Regions from separate parts of the Methylobacterium sp. 190mf genome, predicted to be linked through region 3. Evidence: predicted binding sites of a transcription regulator. Region 3 holds the regulator's gene; each other region holds the start of a gene.
What was found. Region 3 encodes LexA, which represses DNA repair genes until DNA is damaged. Its sites were predicted from a motif close to TGTTCNNNNTGTGTTCNG; they were not measured.
Positions count from the first base shown of each region.

Region 1: parE (DNA topoisomerase IV subunit B) is a predicted target of LexA. The motif match lies at 2,482-2,499, and genes of this name have one in related genera.
Region 2: C4T42_RS01555 (UvrD-helicase domain-containing protein) is a predicted target of LexA. The motif match lies at 2,657-2,674, and genes of this name have one in related genera.

Region 1 covers NZ_FNVI01000026.1:58,451-63,778, reverse strand. The annotation lists gene topA (type I DNA topoisomerase) at 1-1,866, shown strand, start outside; gene C4T42_RS25430 (hypothetical protein) at 2,046-2,234, opposite strand; gene parE (DNA topoisomerase IV subunit B) at 2,606-4,663, shown strand; gene C4T42_RS25420 (PRC-barrel domain-containing protein) at 4,824-5,318, opposite strand.
Region 2 covers NZ_FNVI01000001.1:313,366-318,693, reverse strand. The annotation lists gene C4T42_RS01560 (AsmA-like C-terminal region-containing protein) at 1-2,349, opposite strand, end outside; gene C4T42_RS01555 (UvrD-helicase domain-containing protein) at 2,685-5,084, shown strand.
Region 3 covers NZ_FNVI01000007.1:82,657-87,984, forward strand. The annotation lists gene C4T42_RS10135 (error-prone DNA polymerase) at 1-138, shown strand, start outside; gene C4T42_RS10140 (hypothetical protein) at 219-683, shown strand; gene fae (formaldehyde-activating enzyme) at 723-1,262, opposite strand; gene C4T42_RS10150 (hypothetical protein) at 1,583-1,798, shown strand; gene C4T42_RS10155 (hypothetical protein) at 1,817-2,266, opposite strand; gene lexA (transcriptional repressor LexA) at 2,517-3,245, shown strand; gene C4T42_RS10165 (ComEC/Rec2 family competence protein) at 3,239-5,328, opposite strand, start outside.

The sequences.
Region 1 (5,328 bases), on a different contig from region 3:
GGGATGGCGCCGGCCCAGACCATGCGGGTCGCCCAGCGGCTCTACGAGGGCGTCGATATCGGCGGCGAGACGGTCGGCATCATCACCTACATGCGGACCGACGGCGTCGACATGGCGCCGGAGGCGATCCAGGACGCCCGCCGGGTGATCGGCAAGGAGTTCGGCGACCGCTACGTGCCGGACGTGCCGCGCAAGTACAGCGTCAAGGCCAAGAACGCCCAGGAGGCCCACGAGGCGGTGCGCCCCACCGACATGGGCCGCCTGCCCAAGACGGTGGCGCGCCACCTCGAGCCCGAGCAGGCCCGGCTCTACGAGCTGATCTGGACCCGCACCATGGCCAGCCAGATGGAATCGGCCGAGCTGGAGCGGACCACCGTCGACGTCACCGCCAAGGTCGGACCGCGGACCATCGACCTGCGCGCCACCGGCCAGGTGGTGAAGTTCGACGGCTTCCTGACCCTCTACCAGGAGGGCAAGGACGACGAGGAGGACGAGGAGAGCCGCCGCCTGCCGCCCATGAAGGCCGGCGACCCGCTCGCCCGCGAGCGGATCAGCTCGACCCAGCACTTCACCGAGCCGCCGCCGCGCTACTCCGAGGCGAGCCTCGTGAAGCGCATGGAGGAGCTCGGCATCGGCCGCCCGTCGACCTATGCCGCGGTTCTCCAGACCTTGCGGGATCGCGAATACGTCAAGATCGAGAAGAAGCGGCTGCAGCCGGAGGACAAGGGGCGGCTCGTCACGGGCTTCCTCGAGAGCTTCTTCCGGCGCTACGTCGAGTACGACTTCACCGCCGGCCTCGAGGAGCAGCTCGACCGGGTCTCCAACGCCGAGATCGACTGGCGGGCGGTGCTGCGCGACTTCTGGCGCGACTTCTCCGCGGCGATCGGTGAGACCAAGGAGCTGCGCGTCGCCGACGTTCTGGAGGCGCTGAACGGCCTCCTCGGGCCGCACATCTTCCCCGACAAGGGCGACGGCTCGAACCCGCGCACCTGCCCGACCTGCGGCTCGGGCCAGCTGTCGCTGAAGCTCGGCAAGTTCGGCGCCTTCATCGGCTGCTCGAACTACCCGGAGTGCAAGTACACCCGGCAGCTCTCGGCCTCGGGCGTCGACGGCGACGGGGACGGCTCCTCGGCCGAGGGCAGCCAGCCGGGCGTGCGGGTGCTGGGCGACGATCCCGCGACCGGCCTGCCGGTGACGCTGCGCGACGGCCGCTTCGGGCCGTTCCTCCAGCTCGGCGAGGCCTCCGCCGAGAAGGGCGCTGAGAAGCCGAAGCGCTCGTCGCTGCCCAAGGGGCTCAGCCCCTCGGACGTGGATCTCAACAAGGCGCTGGCCCTGCTGGCGCTGCCGCGCGAGGTGGCCCGCCACCCCGAGACCGGCGAGCCGATCCTGGCCAATCTCGGCCGGTTCGGACCCTACGTGCAGCACGGGAAGACCTACGCCAATCTCGGCAAGGACGACGACGTGCTGGAGATCGGGGCTAACCGCGCCATCGACCTGATCGTCGCCAAGGAGCAGGGCGGCGGCCGCGGCCGGCCGGCCGCCGATCCGGGCCGGCCGCTCGGCAAGGACGAGGCCAGCGGCCGCGATCTCGTGGTCAAGGCCGGCAAGTACGGGCCCTACGTCACGGACGGCGAGGTCAACGCCACGCTGCCGAAGACGATGAGCGCCGAGGCGCTGACCCTCGACGAGGCGATCGCCCTGGTGAACGCCAAGCGCGCCGCGGGCGGCGGCAAGCCGGCGAAGCGCGGGGCGGTCCGGAAAGGGTCGGCGCGGGCCGCGGGCGGCGACAAGCCGGCGGCGAAGAAGACCGCCGCGAAGAAGCCGGCGGCCAAGAAGGCGGCGGCGAAGACGTCGAGCGCGGGCTGAAGCGTTCGTGGACGGGGGCCGCAAGGGACCGGCCCGTCCTTGCGAGCGGAGCGAAGCAATCCAGTACAGCGCGCGGCGTTCGAACGTGGCGCCGACTGGGTTGCTTCGCTCCGCTCGCAAGGACGCGGGTGAGGCAGCGTTGACGCTCTCTCACCGTGGGGTGCGGTCAGCGATCGGGATCAGACCAGGTAGGTGATCGTCGCCGCCACGGCCGTCGCGAAGGTCGCGAGCGCGAGGGTGGTGGAGTTCATCAGCGCCCGGGCCGGCGGCACTGCGGCCGCGTCATCGTCGCAGCCGAAGGCGGCGCCGGCCGCGTGCTCGAAGCGGATCAACGTGAGGCGGCGGGCCTCGATCGCGGCGTCGCTCATGGACTGCGGCTCCCTGACCACGGTCAAGATTTATCTCCGCCACCAACGTCGATCGTCCCGTTCTGTTCCGGGCGTCGCCTGTGGAAGCCGGGCATGCGGGTCACGAGAAAGCCTTAACCCATTGTTGTGCAACGTCGTGATGACGGCCCGGCGCGCGGAACCGTGTGCCGGCACGGACGCGGCCCTCGCTCGCGGCGGCGCAGCATGCGATGATGCGACCGCCTCGCCGCAGGGCGAACGGCTTTGATGTTTATGGTTTGTTCCGCTATCATGCGGGGATGAAGGCGCATGCTCCACGACCCGAGACCCGTCCCAAGACCCGTCTGCGCGAAGCCGAGCCGGCCGACGCGCCGCGCGCCAGGAGGCCGCGCGTGAGCGATCCGGCGCGGGACCTGTTCGGGCCGGGCGGCAAGGGCGCGGCGGCCCGCCCGCCCGAGCCGCGGCGGCTGGATTCGGCGGCCTCCGTGGCGACGGTCGCGGCCGCCGAGCCCGAGGGCGGCTACACCGCCTCCGACATCGAGGTGCTGGAGGGGCTGGAGCCCGTCCGGCGCCGGCCCGGCATGTATATCGGCGGCACCGACGAGCGGGCGCTGCACCACCTGTTCGCCGAGGTGATCGACAACTCGATGGACGAGGCGGTCGCCGGCCATGCCAGCTTCATCGAGGTGGAGCTGGAGGAATCCGGCGGCCTCGTGGTGACCGATAACGGCCGCGGCATCCCGGTCGACCCGCACCCGAAATTTCCCGGCAAGTCGGCGCTCGAGGTCATCATGACCACGCTGCACGCCGGCGGTAAGTTCGACTCGAAGGTCTACGAGACCTCGGGCGGCCTGCACGGCGTCGGCATCTCGGTGGTGAACGCGCTCTCCGACCTGCTCGAGGTCGAGGTGGCGCGCAACCAGACCCTCTACCGCCAGACCTTCTCGCGCGGTCATGCCCAAGGGGCCTTGGAACTGGTCGGCCGGGTGCAGAACCGCCGCGGCACCCGCGTGCGCTTCCACCCGGACGCCCAGATCTTCGGCTCGCTGAAGTTCGACCCGCGCCGCCTGTTCAAGATGGCGCGCTCCAAGGCCTACCTGTTCGGCGGCGTTGAGATCCGCTGGCGCTGCGCCCCCGCCCTCCTCGAGGGGCTGGAGGACGTGCCGGCCGAGGCGGTGCACCGCTTCCCCGACGGGCTGCGCGACTACCTCGCCCGCGACATCGACGGGAAGGAACTCGTCACCGACGCCATGTTCTCCGGCAAGATCACCAAGCCGGGCTCGCACGGGTCGCTCGAATGGGCGGTGGCCTGGATGGTCGCCGAGGACGGGATCTCGCACTCCTACTGCAACACGATCCCGACGCCCGAGGGCGGCACCCACGAGGCGGGCCTGCGCGTCGCCCTGCTGCGCGGCCTGCGCGAGCACGCCGAGCGGGTGAACCAGGCCAAGCGCATGACCGCCGTCACGACGGACGACGTCATGGCGACCTGCGCGTCGATGCTCTCGGTGTTCATCCGCGAGCCGGAGTTCCAGGGCCAGACCAAGGACAAGCTCGCCACCGTGGAGGCGCAGCGCATCGTCGAGACGGCGGTGCGCGACGCCTTCGACCACTGGCTCGCCGCCTCCCCGGCCCAGGCCAACAAGCTCCTCGACTGGGTGATCGACCGGGCCGAGGAGCGCCTGCGCCGCCGCCAGGAGAAGGAGGTCGCCCGCAAGAGCGCGACCCGCAAGCTGCGCCTGCCCGGCAAGCTCGCGGACTGCTCGGCGGCCGGCACCGCGGGCTCGGAGATCTTCATCGTCGAGGGCGACTCGGCCGGCGGCTCGGCCAAGCAGGCCCGGGACCGGGCGACCCAGGCGATCCTTCCCTTGCGCGGCAAGATCCTGAACGTCGCCTCGGCCTCGCGCGACAAGCTCGGCGCCAACCAGCTGATCTCGGATCTCACCCTGGCGCTCGGCTGCGGCACCGGTTCGGCCTTCCGCGAGGCGGACCTGCGCTACGAGAAGGTGATCATCATGACGGACGCCGACGTCGACGGCGCCCACATCGCCTCGCTGCTGATCACCTTCTTCTACCGCCAGATGCCGAGGCTGATCGACCGCGGCCACCTCTACCTCGCGATCCCGCCGCTCTATCGGCTGCAGCAGGGCTCGAAGGTGGCCTATGCCCGGGACGACGCGGATCGGGAGCGAATCGTCAAGACCGTGTTCAAGGGCGGCAAGGTCGAGATCGGGCGGTTCAAGGGCCTCGGCGAGATGATGCCGGCCCAGCTCAAGGAAACCACCATGGACCCGAAGAAGCGCACATTGCTGCGCGTCGCGGTCTTGGACGAGGCCCGGGAATCGACCGGCGACACGGTCGAGCGCCTGATGGGCAACAAGCCCGAGGCGCGCTTCGCCTTCATCAGCGAGCGCGCGGCCTTCGCCGAGGGCGCCGACCTCGACATCTGACGCCGGAGCGCCGGCGCGGCCGCGCCGCGTCGGTCGATGGCGCCGCTCCGTCATTGCGAGCGCAGCGAAGCAACCCAGCAGCGCCACGTTCACCGAAGTCGCGCTGCCCTGGATTGCTTCGCTGCGCTCGCAAAGACGGGTGACGGGTTTCGGTCGCGCCTTATCGGGGCGGCGCGATCACCTTGGCCGGGTCGAAGGGCTGGGCCGCCGCCACCGTGTCCTTGCCCATGTTGAGGACCGCCGAGAAGCGGTCGCCGCCGGGACGCAGCACGAGGGCGCCCGGCTCGACCGCGATGAGCTTGCTGCCGAGGCCGAGGAAGCCGCCGACGTCGATCACGACGGCCTTAAGCGTCCCGCCGTCGGCGATGAGCAGATCCTCGATCTTGCCGACGCTGTCGCCGGCGGCGTTGCGCACCGTCACGCCGATCATCTTCGTGGTCAGGAAGGTGACGGGCTTGAGCCCCTGACGCTTGGCCGCGTCCTCGGCGCTCGCCGCCTCCGTCAGCCGCCCGCCCCCCTTGCCGTCCGTCGAGGTTCCCGGTCCCGTGGCCGGCAGGATCGTGTCCTTGCCGATCACGCTGGCGTCCTGCGCGGAGGCCGGCGCGTTCGCGAGGCCGAGGGCCGCGAGCGATAGGAGAAGGATTCGGCTTCGCATGGCTGATCGC
Region 2 (5,328 bases), on a different contig from region 3:
GCCGTGCAGGGCACCGCCTGCCGACCGCAGCAGCGTCCCGTTCACCCCCGCGCCCGCGACCGTGCCGGCGAGCGCGGCGGCGGCCTCGCCCTGCTGCCGCGACAGCGTGACGGTGAGGTCGGCCGGCCACGCGCCCGGTGCCAGGGTCGCGGCGCCGGCCAGCGTCAGGAACGGCGCCAGATCGGCCGTCTCGCCGCGGAGCGTGCCGCCGGTGGGGACGAAGTCGGGACCGACCAGGATCGGGCGGCCCGTGGCGAGGCGCAGGCCCGCGACCGTGCCGCTCGCCGTCAGGGCAAGGGACTGGCCGTCCGGCCGCTCGGCGGTCAGCCGAAGCTCGGCAGGTTGCTGCAGGCCGGCGAGGTCGGCGCGGCCGAACCACGGTCCGGCCCGCGGCGCCGTGAGGGTGGCGGTGCCGCCCTCGATCCGCGTGCCACGGCTCGCGAGCGTCAGGTCGAGGGTGCCGCCGCCGGCGCTGCCCCGGGCCTGGGTCCGCAGGGCCGCGGCCGCGCCGCCCTCCCGGTCGAGGGTGACGGCGAGGTCGAGGGGCGCGTCCCGCAGGAAGGCGGGCAGCAGGCGGATCTCGCCCACCCAGACCCGCTCGAGCAGGCCAAGCAGCGGCGCCGCCGCCGGCGCCTTGAGGCGCCCGGAGACGCGGCCGGTCCCGTCCGCGCCGATCTGCCCGGACAGCCGGGCGCTGGCGCCGGCGAGGTCGGTGACGTCGAGGCTGTCGACCGCCAGGCCGGCGCCGTCCGACTGGATCCGCGCCGCGATCGTGCCGGTACCGGAGCCCGCGGTGCCGAACCGGACGTCCTTCGCCTCGAGCGTCAGGGCGAGGTCGGTGTCGCGCAGGGTGCCGAGGGTCGTCCCGAGGGGCGGCAGGCCGGCGATGTCGAGGCCGGTGGCGCGGATCTGGGCCTCGAACCGCCCGCGCTCGGCGCCCTCGGCGGCGGTGTAGCGGGCGTTCCCGGTGATCCGCGCCGGCCCGAGGCCGAGGCGCATGTTGCGCAGGGATAGGCCGGTCCCGGCGGCCGACAGGTCGGCGGCGGCCTCGATCTTCCGCCCGTCGAGGAGCGCGACGAGCGGCCCCTCGGCGCCGAGGCGGCGCAGGTAGCGGCCGAGCGCCTCCGAGTCGGGGGCGGCGAGCGCCACCGGGCCGGAGAAGCGCAGCGGCGCCGTCTCGACCTGCCCGCTCGCCGTGACGGTGGACTCGGCCGGGCCGGTCACCGCGAAGCGGCGCAGCAGCAGGCCGCCGGCCCGCTCCAGGGTGCCGGTGAGGGCGAGGTTCGACCATTCCTCGCCGCCCAGCACGGCGCTGCCCACCGTGAGGTCGAGGTCGAGCATCGCCGGCAGGCTGCCCGTCGAGCGCGGCAGGCCGCGGGCGATCAGGTTCTGCCCCTCCGCCGAGGCCAGGAAGGCGTCGAGGTCGAGGCGGCGGGCGTCCAGGGTCAGGCCGGCGCGCCACTGGCGCAGGTCGAGCCGTCCGGTGCCGCCGAGCCGCAGGGCCCGGCCGCCGGGGTCGATGGCGAGGTCGACGGCCTCGAAGCGCACCTGCGTGCCCCGGGCCTTGAAGGTGCCGGCCAGCGAGAACGGCAGGTAGGCGCCGGCCGCCTGGGTCGGCGGCCCGACGACGAGGCGGGCGGAGCCCTCGGCCTCGACCTGGGCGCCGCCGGATTCGGCGGGGACGAGGCCGAACCGCGCGTCCGCCTCGAAGCGCGGCGTCGCGTCGCCGCCGCCGGAGATCTTGGCGGCGAGGCGCCCGTCCGGTCCCGGCGTGCCGCTGACCGCCCGGAACGGGACGCCGCCGCTCGTCCCCTCGATCCGCCAGGGCCCGACCAGGGCCGGCGCCTGCAGGCGCAGGTCCTGGACGTAGAGCTGGTCGGTCCGCCCGGTGGCGGGGACCTGCGTGGTGACGAGGAACTGCTGGATGTGCAGGTTCTCGATGGCGAGGTCGCGGTCGCGCAGGGCCCCGCCGAAATCGGGCGGCAGCTTCAGCGTGTCCGGGCCGGCGACCGGGAGCTTGATCTCGGCCCGGCCGATCCGGGTCTCGGTGAAGCGGAACTCGCCCTTGAGGAGCGGCGCCAGGGCGATCTCGGCCTTGACGAACCGGGCATCGAGGCTGGGGCGGTCCGGATCGGCGCCGAGGTGGAGGCGGTCGACGCGCAGCCGCGGCGACGGCAGCAGGCGGACCTCGATCCGGCCGTCGGTCCGGACCGGAACGCCCAGGGACCGGGCGAGCGCCCGCTCGACGAGCCCGCGATGGGCCTGCCAGTCGACGAAGGGCGGGACCGCGAGCGCCGCCACGAGAACCAGGATGACGGCGCACGCCAGCGCGGTCAGAAGATCACGCAATGGTCCCGTTCCGCACCATCTCTGCGCGAGGCCGCGACCTCACCGGGCCGCCGTGCCCCGCGTGCCCCCGCGAGTCAGTCGCCACGGCCATAGCACGATAAGCCGCCGGGGGCGCCAGCGGCGATGCCACGGTCCCGAGCGGCGGTCGGGGCACGCGCGAGGTTCCTCGGGCATCCCGGGCCCGCGGCCTATGGATCGCGCGATCGGCCGCGGAACGCGACCAGCCCGAAGGACGCGGATCACCCCGGCGCGGACAGCCGCGCTTCATGGCTCCGCGCCCCCGCCGCGGCGCGAACGGCCTCGACGCCGTTCGCGATTTGGTCCAGGGAAGCGGGATGCAGAACCGCCCGCATCCGCAACCCACCGGGGACGGCGCGCCCGCCACGTCCATCGCCGCCCGCGCCATGGGCGCCCTCCGGCGCGACGCGGCCGGCTACCTCGAGGGGCTCAACCCCGAGCAGCGCCGCGCCGTCGAGACCACGGAGGGCCCGGTCCTGGTGCTGGCCGGCGCCGGCACCGGCAAGACCCGGGTGCTGACCACCCGCATCGCCCACCTGATCGCCACCAACCGGGCGCGCCCCTTCGACATCCTGGCGGTGACCTTCACCAACAAGGCCGCCCGGGAGATGAAGCACCGGATCGGCGCGCTGATCGGGCCGGCCGGAGAGGGCATGCCGTGGCTCGGCACCTTCCACGCCATCGGCACCAAGATCCTGCGCCGCCACGCCGAGCTGGTCGGGCTGAAATCCGACTTCACCATCCTCGGCACCGACGACCAGCTCCGGCTGATGAAGCAGGTCATCGCCGACCAGAACGTCGACGAGAAGCGCTGGCCGGCCCGGGCCCTGTCCCACGCCATCGACGGCTGGAAGAACCGCGGCCTCGGCCCCGAGCAGGTGCCCCCGGGCGAGGCCTCGGCCTTCGCGTTCGGCAAGGGCGGCGCCCTCTACACCGCCTACCAGGCCCGGCTGGCGACGCTGAACGCCGTCGATTTCGGCGATCTCCTGCTGCTCTGCCTCAAGCTCTGGCGGGAGAACCCCGACGTCCTGGCCAATTACCAGGACCGGTTCCGCTACATCCTGGTCGACGAGTACCAGGACACCAACGTCGCCCAGTACCTGTGGCTGCGCCTCCTGGCGCAGTCCCGGAAGAACATCGCCTGCGTCGGCGACGACGACCAGTCGATCTACGGCTGGCGCGGGGCCGAGGTCGACAACATCCTGCGCTTCGAGCACGACTTCCCGGGCGCGGTGGTGGTGCGCCTGGAGCGCAACTACCGCTCCACGGGCCACATCCTGGCCGCCGCCTCCGGGCTGATCGCCAGGAACGAGAGCCGCCTCGGCAAGACTCTGCGCACCGACGACGAGCCGGGCGAGCGCGTCACCGTGACGGGCGCGTGGGATTCCGAGGAGGAGGCGCGGATGCTCGCCGAGTCGATCGAGTCCCTCCAGTCGAAGCAGCATCCCCTGTCGGAGATCGCCGTGCTGGTGCGGATCTCGGCGCAGATGCGCGAGATCGAGGACCGGTTCGTCCAGCTCGGGCTGCCCTACCGGGTCATCGGCGGCCCGCGTTTCTACGAGCGCGCCGAGATCCGCGACGCGCTGGCCTACCTGCGCGCCACCGTGAACGTCAGCGACGACCTCGCCTTCGAGCGGATCGTGAACACGCCCAAGCGCGGCCTGGGCGACGCCACCCTGCAGCAGCTCCACACCTACGGCCGCGCCAACCGGCTGCCTCTGCGCATCGCCGCCGCGCGCCTGTGCGAGACCGACGAGCTGAAGCCCCGGGTCCGCTCGACCCTGCGGGCGCTGACCGAGAGTTTCTCGCGATGGGCGCGGCTCGCGGAGACGCAGCCGCACAGCGAGGTCGCGCAGACCATCCTTGAGGAGTCCGGCTACACTGAGATGTGGCAGAAGGACCGCTCCGCCGACGCCGCCGGCCGGCTGGAGAACCTGAAGGAATTCGTCCGCTCCATGGAGGAGTTCCCCGACCTCGCGGCCTTCCTGGAGCACGTCTCCCTGGTGATGGAGGCCTCGGAGGCGGAGGGCGCCGAGCGGGTCTCGCTGATGACGCTCCACGCCGCCAAGGGGCTCGAGTTCGACACCGTGTTCCTCCCCGGCTGGGAGGACGGCCTGTTCCCGAACCAGCGCGCGCTCGACGAGAGCGGCCGGGCGGGCCTGGAGGAGGAGCGGCGCCTCGCCCATGTCGGGCTGACCCGGGCGCGCAAGCGCGCGAAGCTGTCCTTCGCGGTCAACCGGCGCATCCACGGCCTCTGGTCCTCGACCATCCCGTCCCGGTTCATCGACGAGTTGCCCGAGACGGCGGTCGACGTGGTCGAAGCCCCGGCGCACTTCTCCGCCGGCGCCTCGCGGTTCGACCGCAACCCGACGCCGTTCGGATCGAGCTACGGCACGCCGGGCTGGCAGCGCGCGCAGGCCAACACCGCGCCGGGCGGCCGGTCCGGGTTCGGATCGGGGTCCGGAGGCGGCTTCCGCTCGGCGGGCCCTGGGGGCCGGTCCGGGGGCCAGTCCGGCGGTCCCCGCCAGATCGAGGGCGAGCTGATCGCCAAGTCGACGGGTGCGCCCTCGGCCTTCCAGGGCGGCCAGCGGGTCTTCCACACCAAGTTCGGCCCCGGAACGGTCGCGGCGGTCGACGGCAACAAGCTGACCGTTGACTTCGACAAGGCCGGCCGGAAGATGGTCCTCGACAGCTTCGTCCAGGCCGGATCGAGCTAGTCCCGCCGACCAAGCCCGGACGTGTCAGGGCGGCAGGGTCGGCCGGCTTCGCCCGCGCGGGCGGGGAGGATCGCGACCGTGCCGGATGCCGCGTTACCGCGACACCACCGTCCCGAACCTGATGCATCCGCGCCAGCCGCGCGGCTTTTTCGAAGCCTCGCCACCGACCGTCACCCCTTAGTCACACCCGGCGCGCAATCGTCGGGCGCGAATCGCACTGGTGCGCCAGTTGCATCGCGTATTC
Region 3 (5,328 bases):
CTCGTGGCGGAGGGGTTTCGCGACCTCACCGCTGCCCTGCGCGATCTGCGCGAGGCCGGCATGAAGCTGCCGCCCGAGAACACGGATTTCGGCGTGCCCCCGGACCGGCGCGTGTTCCCCAGCCGGGATTTCCACTGAGGCCGGCACTTCGACCAGCCCCTCGACCAGCCCCTCGACAGGCCCCTCGACAGGCCCCGCGCCGCGCGTAGAGTGCGGCGATGTCGAGCTTCGCCGTCCCGCGCCTCCTCCTCGCCGCCTGCGCGGCCCTGCCCCTCCTGGCGGAGGCCGCCCGGGCCGACAGCTGCGACGACCTCACCCGCCAGATCGCCGACGCGATCGGCGGCCGGGTCGGCAAGCGCGCCGGCCCCAGCATCGACATCCGCGTGGCCGGCCCGATCAAGTTCGACGTGACCTGCCGGGCCGAGCCGATCGTGCAGGCGACCTCCGCCGAGCCGAGCCCCTCGGCGACCTTCTTCCGCGACCTGTCGGTGGCCTCCGAGATCCTCATCGGCCAACCGGCCGCGACCGTCGAGCCGATCATCGCCACCGCCTACCGGACCGCGCTGGCGGAGCGGCGCAAGTCGTTCATCCAGCAGAACGGCTGGTCGGCGTCCTGCTACACCGACCCGGGCAGCAGCACGATGCGCACCCTGTGCTCGGTGGGGCGTATCCCGCCGGGCTGAGGCGGACCTGAGCCGGCAGGATGCGTGGCCTGGGCCCGCTCAGTACTCGATCACGCCGTCGAGCGCGTAGTGCTTCACGGTCTTCCGGTTGGCGATCAGCTCGTCGACCGTGGGCTCGCCCTTGAGGGCGCGGGCGATGGCGAGTTTCGTGGCCTCGTAGTTGGTCCGGTAGAGGTCCTTCTGGTCGAGGTTGTCGTCCTCGGCGCAGCGCTGATCGAGCCAGATCATGATGATCATGCACAGCTCGTCGAGCCCGTCCTTCGGCAGGATGCCCTCGATGATGCAGTCCACGATCGCGTCGCCGGTGGCGGCCTGGACCACGCCGCCGAGGAGCTCGGCATACTCGGCCGTGTGGATCGTGACCTTGGTGGTCATCATCGTGGCCGGGCGCACGAGCTGGTTGAGGTCGCGCACCACGAACATCCGCGTGTGGCCCTGGACCTGCCCCATCATCGACGCGAAGGCCTGACCGACCGGGCCGCGCACCGAGCCGATCAGCACCTCCGGCATGGCGTCGGTGTACTGGCCCTCGGCCGCCAGCACCGTGGCCTCGCCCGTGCGGAACCAGATCTCTTGCATGTTCGAACTCCACCTGATCGGAGCCCGCGGGAGACATCATCGGCGGCCTCGCGTCAATCGCCCCGAAGCCGGCTCCCATCCCGGCCGCCCCTGCCCTCGCCCGCGCTGCGGCGCGGGCGCGGACCCGTGCCGCCCCGCGTCGCCGCGATGCGGCCGCCGGCATCCGCGACGGCGCGCATCTCCACCCCTGCGCGGCCTGTGGCCTTGAGGAACGCGGACAGGCGAGGCAGGGAAGATCGGAGCGCGGCTCCGGGAGCGGTCCCGGGCCTGGCCGTTCCGGTGGGCGCGCGGCGCCGTGCCGGGCATGCGGGAGGAACACGATGGCGGAGAGCACGGACCGGGGCTCCGGCTGGAGCCTTCAGGCGAGCGCCGTGCCCGACGGGGTGCGCCTGGAACTCGCCCTCGCCGACCTCGGCGGTGCGCCGGTCACCGCCGCGATCGTGCTCGACCGGACGGAGGCCCGGGCCTTCGCCCGCGCCCTGCTGGCCGCCGCCGGCGACGCCGCGGAGCGGACCTTCCCGAAGCCGGGCGCCTGAGGACGCGCCGCCGGCCGGTCAGCGCACGCCGAGGCCCGGATTGCGGCCCGGCAGGCGGGGGACCACGGTGCCGCGCTTCTCGATCGGCGCGTCGCAGGCGTAGGCGAACTCGGTCTTCAGCGGATCGAACACGGTCTCGCCGGTGATCCGGCAATCCTCGCGCACGGTCTCGTCGAGATAGGCCCGGGCGGCGGTGCGGAAGCGCTTCACCCGGGTGGCGCCCGGCTCCGGATCGATCCGGACCTCGCTCAGGTTGCAGCCGGTATACTCGCGCAGGGCGTTGGACACGATCAGCATCCGGCGCAGCTGCCGGTTGTCGTAGACCTCGTAGGGCTCCTTGCAGCCGATCGTGACGACCTGGGGAGTGAGCGCCACGTAGTTCCGCGAGATGTAGGAGAATCCGGTGGTGCAGCCGGCGAGGCCGAGGGCGGCGAGGCCGAGGGGCAGCAGAGCTGCGGGTCGTCGCATCCTCGTCATTCCAAGAGGGTCCCAGCCCGCACCCCGGATCCGCCGCCTTCCCGGCGGGGCGCCGCGATGCATTGAAACGGCTCCGCTTGCGCCGTCAATGCGTTTCTCGACCTTCTCCCGCGGGCGCGCCCGCGGCGCGCCGAGCCGAGCGGTGCCGCTCTTGCGGAACACTTGCGGAACGTTTAACCTGTTCGTGATTTGTTTCGGAGACCGTCACGTGGCGGTCCGCCAAGCCGCGAGTCCCCCGTCGATGCTCACGCGCAAGCAGCTGGACCTCCTGCGATTCATCCAGAGCCGGATGCAGGAATGCGGTGTCCCGCCGTCGTTCGACGAGATGAAGGATGCCCTCGATCTCAAGTCGAAATCCGGCATCCACCGGCTGATCACGGCGCTCGAGGAGCGCGGCTTCCTCCGGCGCCTTCCGAATCGGGCGCGCGCCATCGAGGTGATCCGGATCCCCGAGAGCCTGACCCAGGCCGCTCCGGCGACTCAGGCCCCCGCCGAGCCGCGCCGCTTCACGCCGAGCGTGGTCGAGGGCGGTAAGTCCAAGCAGCCGCTGGCCCCGGCGAGCACGCGGATGATCGACGAGTCCGGCCGCGCCATCTCGATCCCGGTCATGGGCCGGATCGCGGCCGGTACCCCCGTCTCGGCGATCCAGAACCAGAGCCACGCCATCACCCTGTCGCCGGACTTCGTGGCCGGCGGCGAGCACTACGCCCTCGAGGTGCGCGGCGACTCGATGGTCGAGGCGGGCATCCTGGACGGCGACCTCGTGGTCATCCGCAAGCAGGAGACGGCCAATACCGGCGACATCATCGTGGCGCTGATCGACGACGAGGAGGCGACGCTCAAGCGCCTGCGCCGCCGCGGCTCGTCGATCGCCCTCGAGGCCGCCAACCCGGCCTACGAGACCCGCGTGCTCGGGCCCGACCGGGTCCGGATCCAGGGCCGCCTTGTGAGCCTCGTCCGCCGCTACTGAAGCGGCTCGGCCGGCGCGTCGCCGGGGGCGAGGTCTCCGCCCGGCGCGGCGTCGGCCTCCGGCGTCGCGGCGACCCCGTCCTCCGCGGGGCGGTCGCCCGGCTCCGCGGTGACCGGCCGCGGCGGTCCCGGCCCGCGCCCGGCGGCCGGCCGCCAGGGCACGGCGCGGCCGTCGTCCCGGGCGTAGCGCGCGGCGAAGCCGTCGCCGTCGGTCCGGAGGGCCACGGCCCCGCGGGCGGCGAGGACGCGCCGGTCGATCACCAGCGGCCCCGTGCAGGTCGGCGGCGCCGCGAGGCCCGTGATCAGCACCGCGGCGCGGGCGCAATCCTCCGGGAAGGCCCGCCGGTCCCGGACCAGGGCGACCGCCCGCCCGTCCGGCAGCCGGGCGGTGCAGCCGAGCCGGTCGCAGCGCCCGCTGCCGGACCGGACGATCAGCCCCGCGGACCGCCGCCCGTCGCCGTCCGCCTTCAGCCACTGCTCGAGGACGAAGCCCGAAGGGCTGCCGAGGGCCGCGAGCCGCCCGTCCGGGCCCCTCACCGCGGCCCCCGCGCCCTGCCGGTCGACGTAGAGGTCGTAGTGGTTGGGCCGGGCCGCGAGGACGAGCCCGAGCAGGACCGGCGGCACGGCGAGCCAGCGCAGGCGCGAGGCCGGCAGCGTCCCCAGCAGCAGGCCGGCGGTCAGCAGGGCGAGCGCCCCGGCGCCGAAGGCCGGCAGCACCAGGACCGCCCGCTCGAACCCGGCGATCCAGTCCGAGATCGCCAGCATCCCGGCCACCGCCTGCCCCATCAGCCACCAGACCGGCCGGTCGAGGGCGAAGGGATAGGCGAGGCAGCCGATTACCGCGGCCGGCATCACCACCAGGGAGACGAGCGGCAGGGTCAGGGCGTTGCCGACGAGGCCGAAGGGCTGGACCGTCTGGAAGTGGTAGGTGGCGAAGGGGGCCGTCGCGACCTGCGCCACCAGGGTCGTGGCCAGGGTCCCGGTGATCGCCGACAGGCCGGTCCCGACGAGCCGCCCGATCCGCCCGGCCCCCGGGCGCACGAGCAGCCGCCCGTCGATCAGCCGCGCGCAGGCGATCAGCCCGGCCACGGCGCCGAAGGACATCTGGAAGCTCGGGCCGAGCAGGCCCTCCGGCTCCCGGGCGAGCGCGATCAGCGCCGCGAGGGCGAGGTTGCGCATCGACAGGGCCGGCCGGTCCACCAGGATCGCGCCGAGCATGATCAGGGTCATGATCAGCGAGCGCTCGGCCGCGATGTCCCAGCCCGAGAAGGCGCAGTAGGCGGTGACGCCGACCATGGCGAAGCCGGCCGCGATCTTCTTGATCGGCCAGAGCAGCGCGCAGAGCGGCACCGCGGCGAGGAGCGCCCGCACCAGCCAGAACACCACGCCGGCGGCCAGCACCATGTGGAGGCCCGAGATCGACACCACGTGGTAGATGCCGGCGGCGCGGAGCGCGTCGTTGGTGGCCGGCCCGATGAGGCCGCGCTTGCCCGTCACCAGGGCCGCCGCCACCGCACCCGCCTGGCCGCCGGCGGCCTCCGCGATCCGGCGCGTGAGCCCGTTGCGCGCCGCGTCGAGCGCAGCGGCGAGCCGCAGGCCCAGCGGCGGCGGCCCGGACGGTTCCCGGACGGTGACGGTGCCGATCAGCGAGCCCACCGCGCCGATCCCCTGGAAATAGGCGTCCCGGGCGAAGTCGTAGCCGCCGGGCCGGGCCGCCTCCGGGGGCGGAAGCAGCCGGGCCGTGGCGGCGACGCCGTCCCCGGGACGCGGGATCGGCGTCTTCCGGAACGAGACCCGGACCCGGGCGGGCCGCGCCTCCGGCGCGAGGCCGGCGAAGCTCTCCACCCGGATCACCAGCCGGGCGCCCACCTCGCGCTCGTCCAGGGCCTCGACCGTTCCGACGAGCGGGCCGATCGTGGTGCGGGTGAGGATCGGTGCGGCGACCTGCGAGACCCGCCAGGTCGCCGCCGCGAAGCCGAGGAACGCGGCCGCCACCGCGAGCGCCGCCGCCAGGGCCGCCGGCCGCGCGCCGAGGACGGGGACCGGCGCCAGCGCGAGGCCGGCCGCGATCAGGGGGGCGGCGA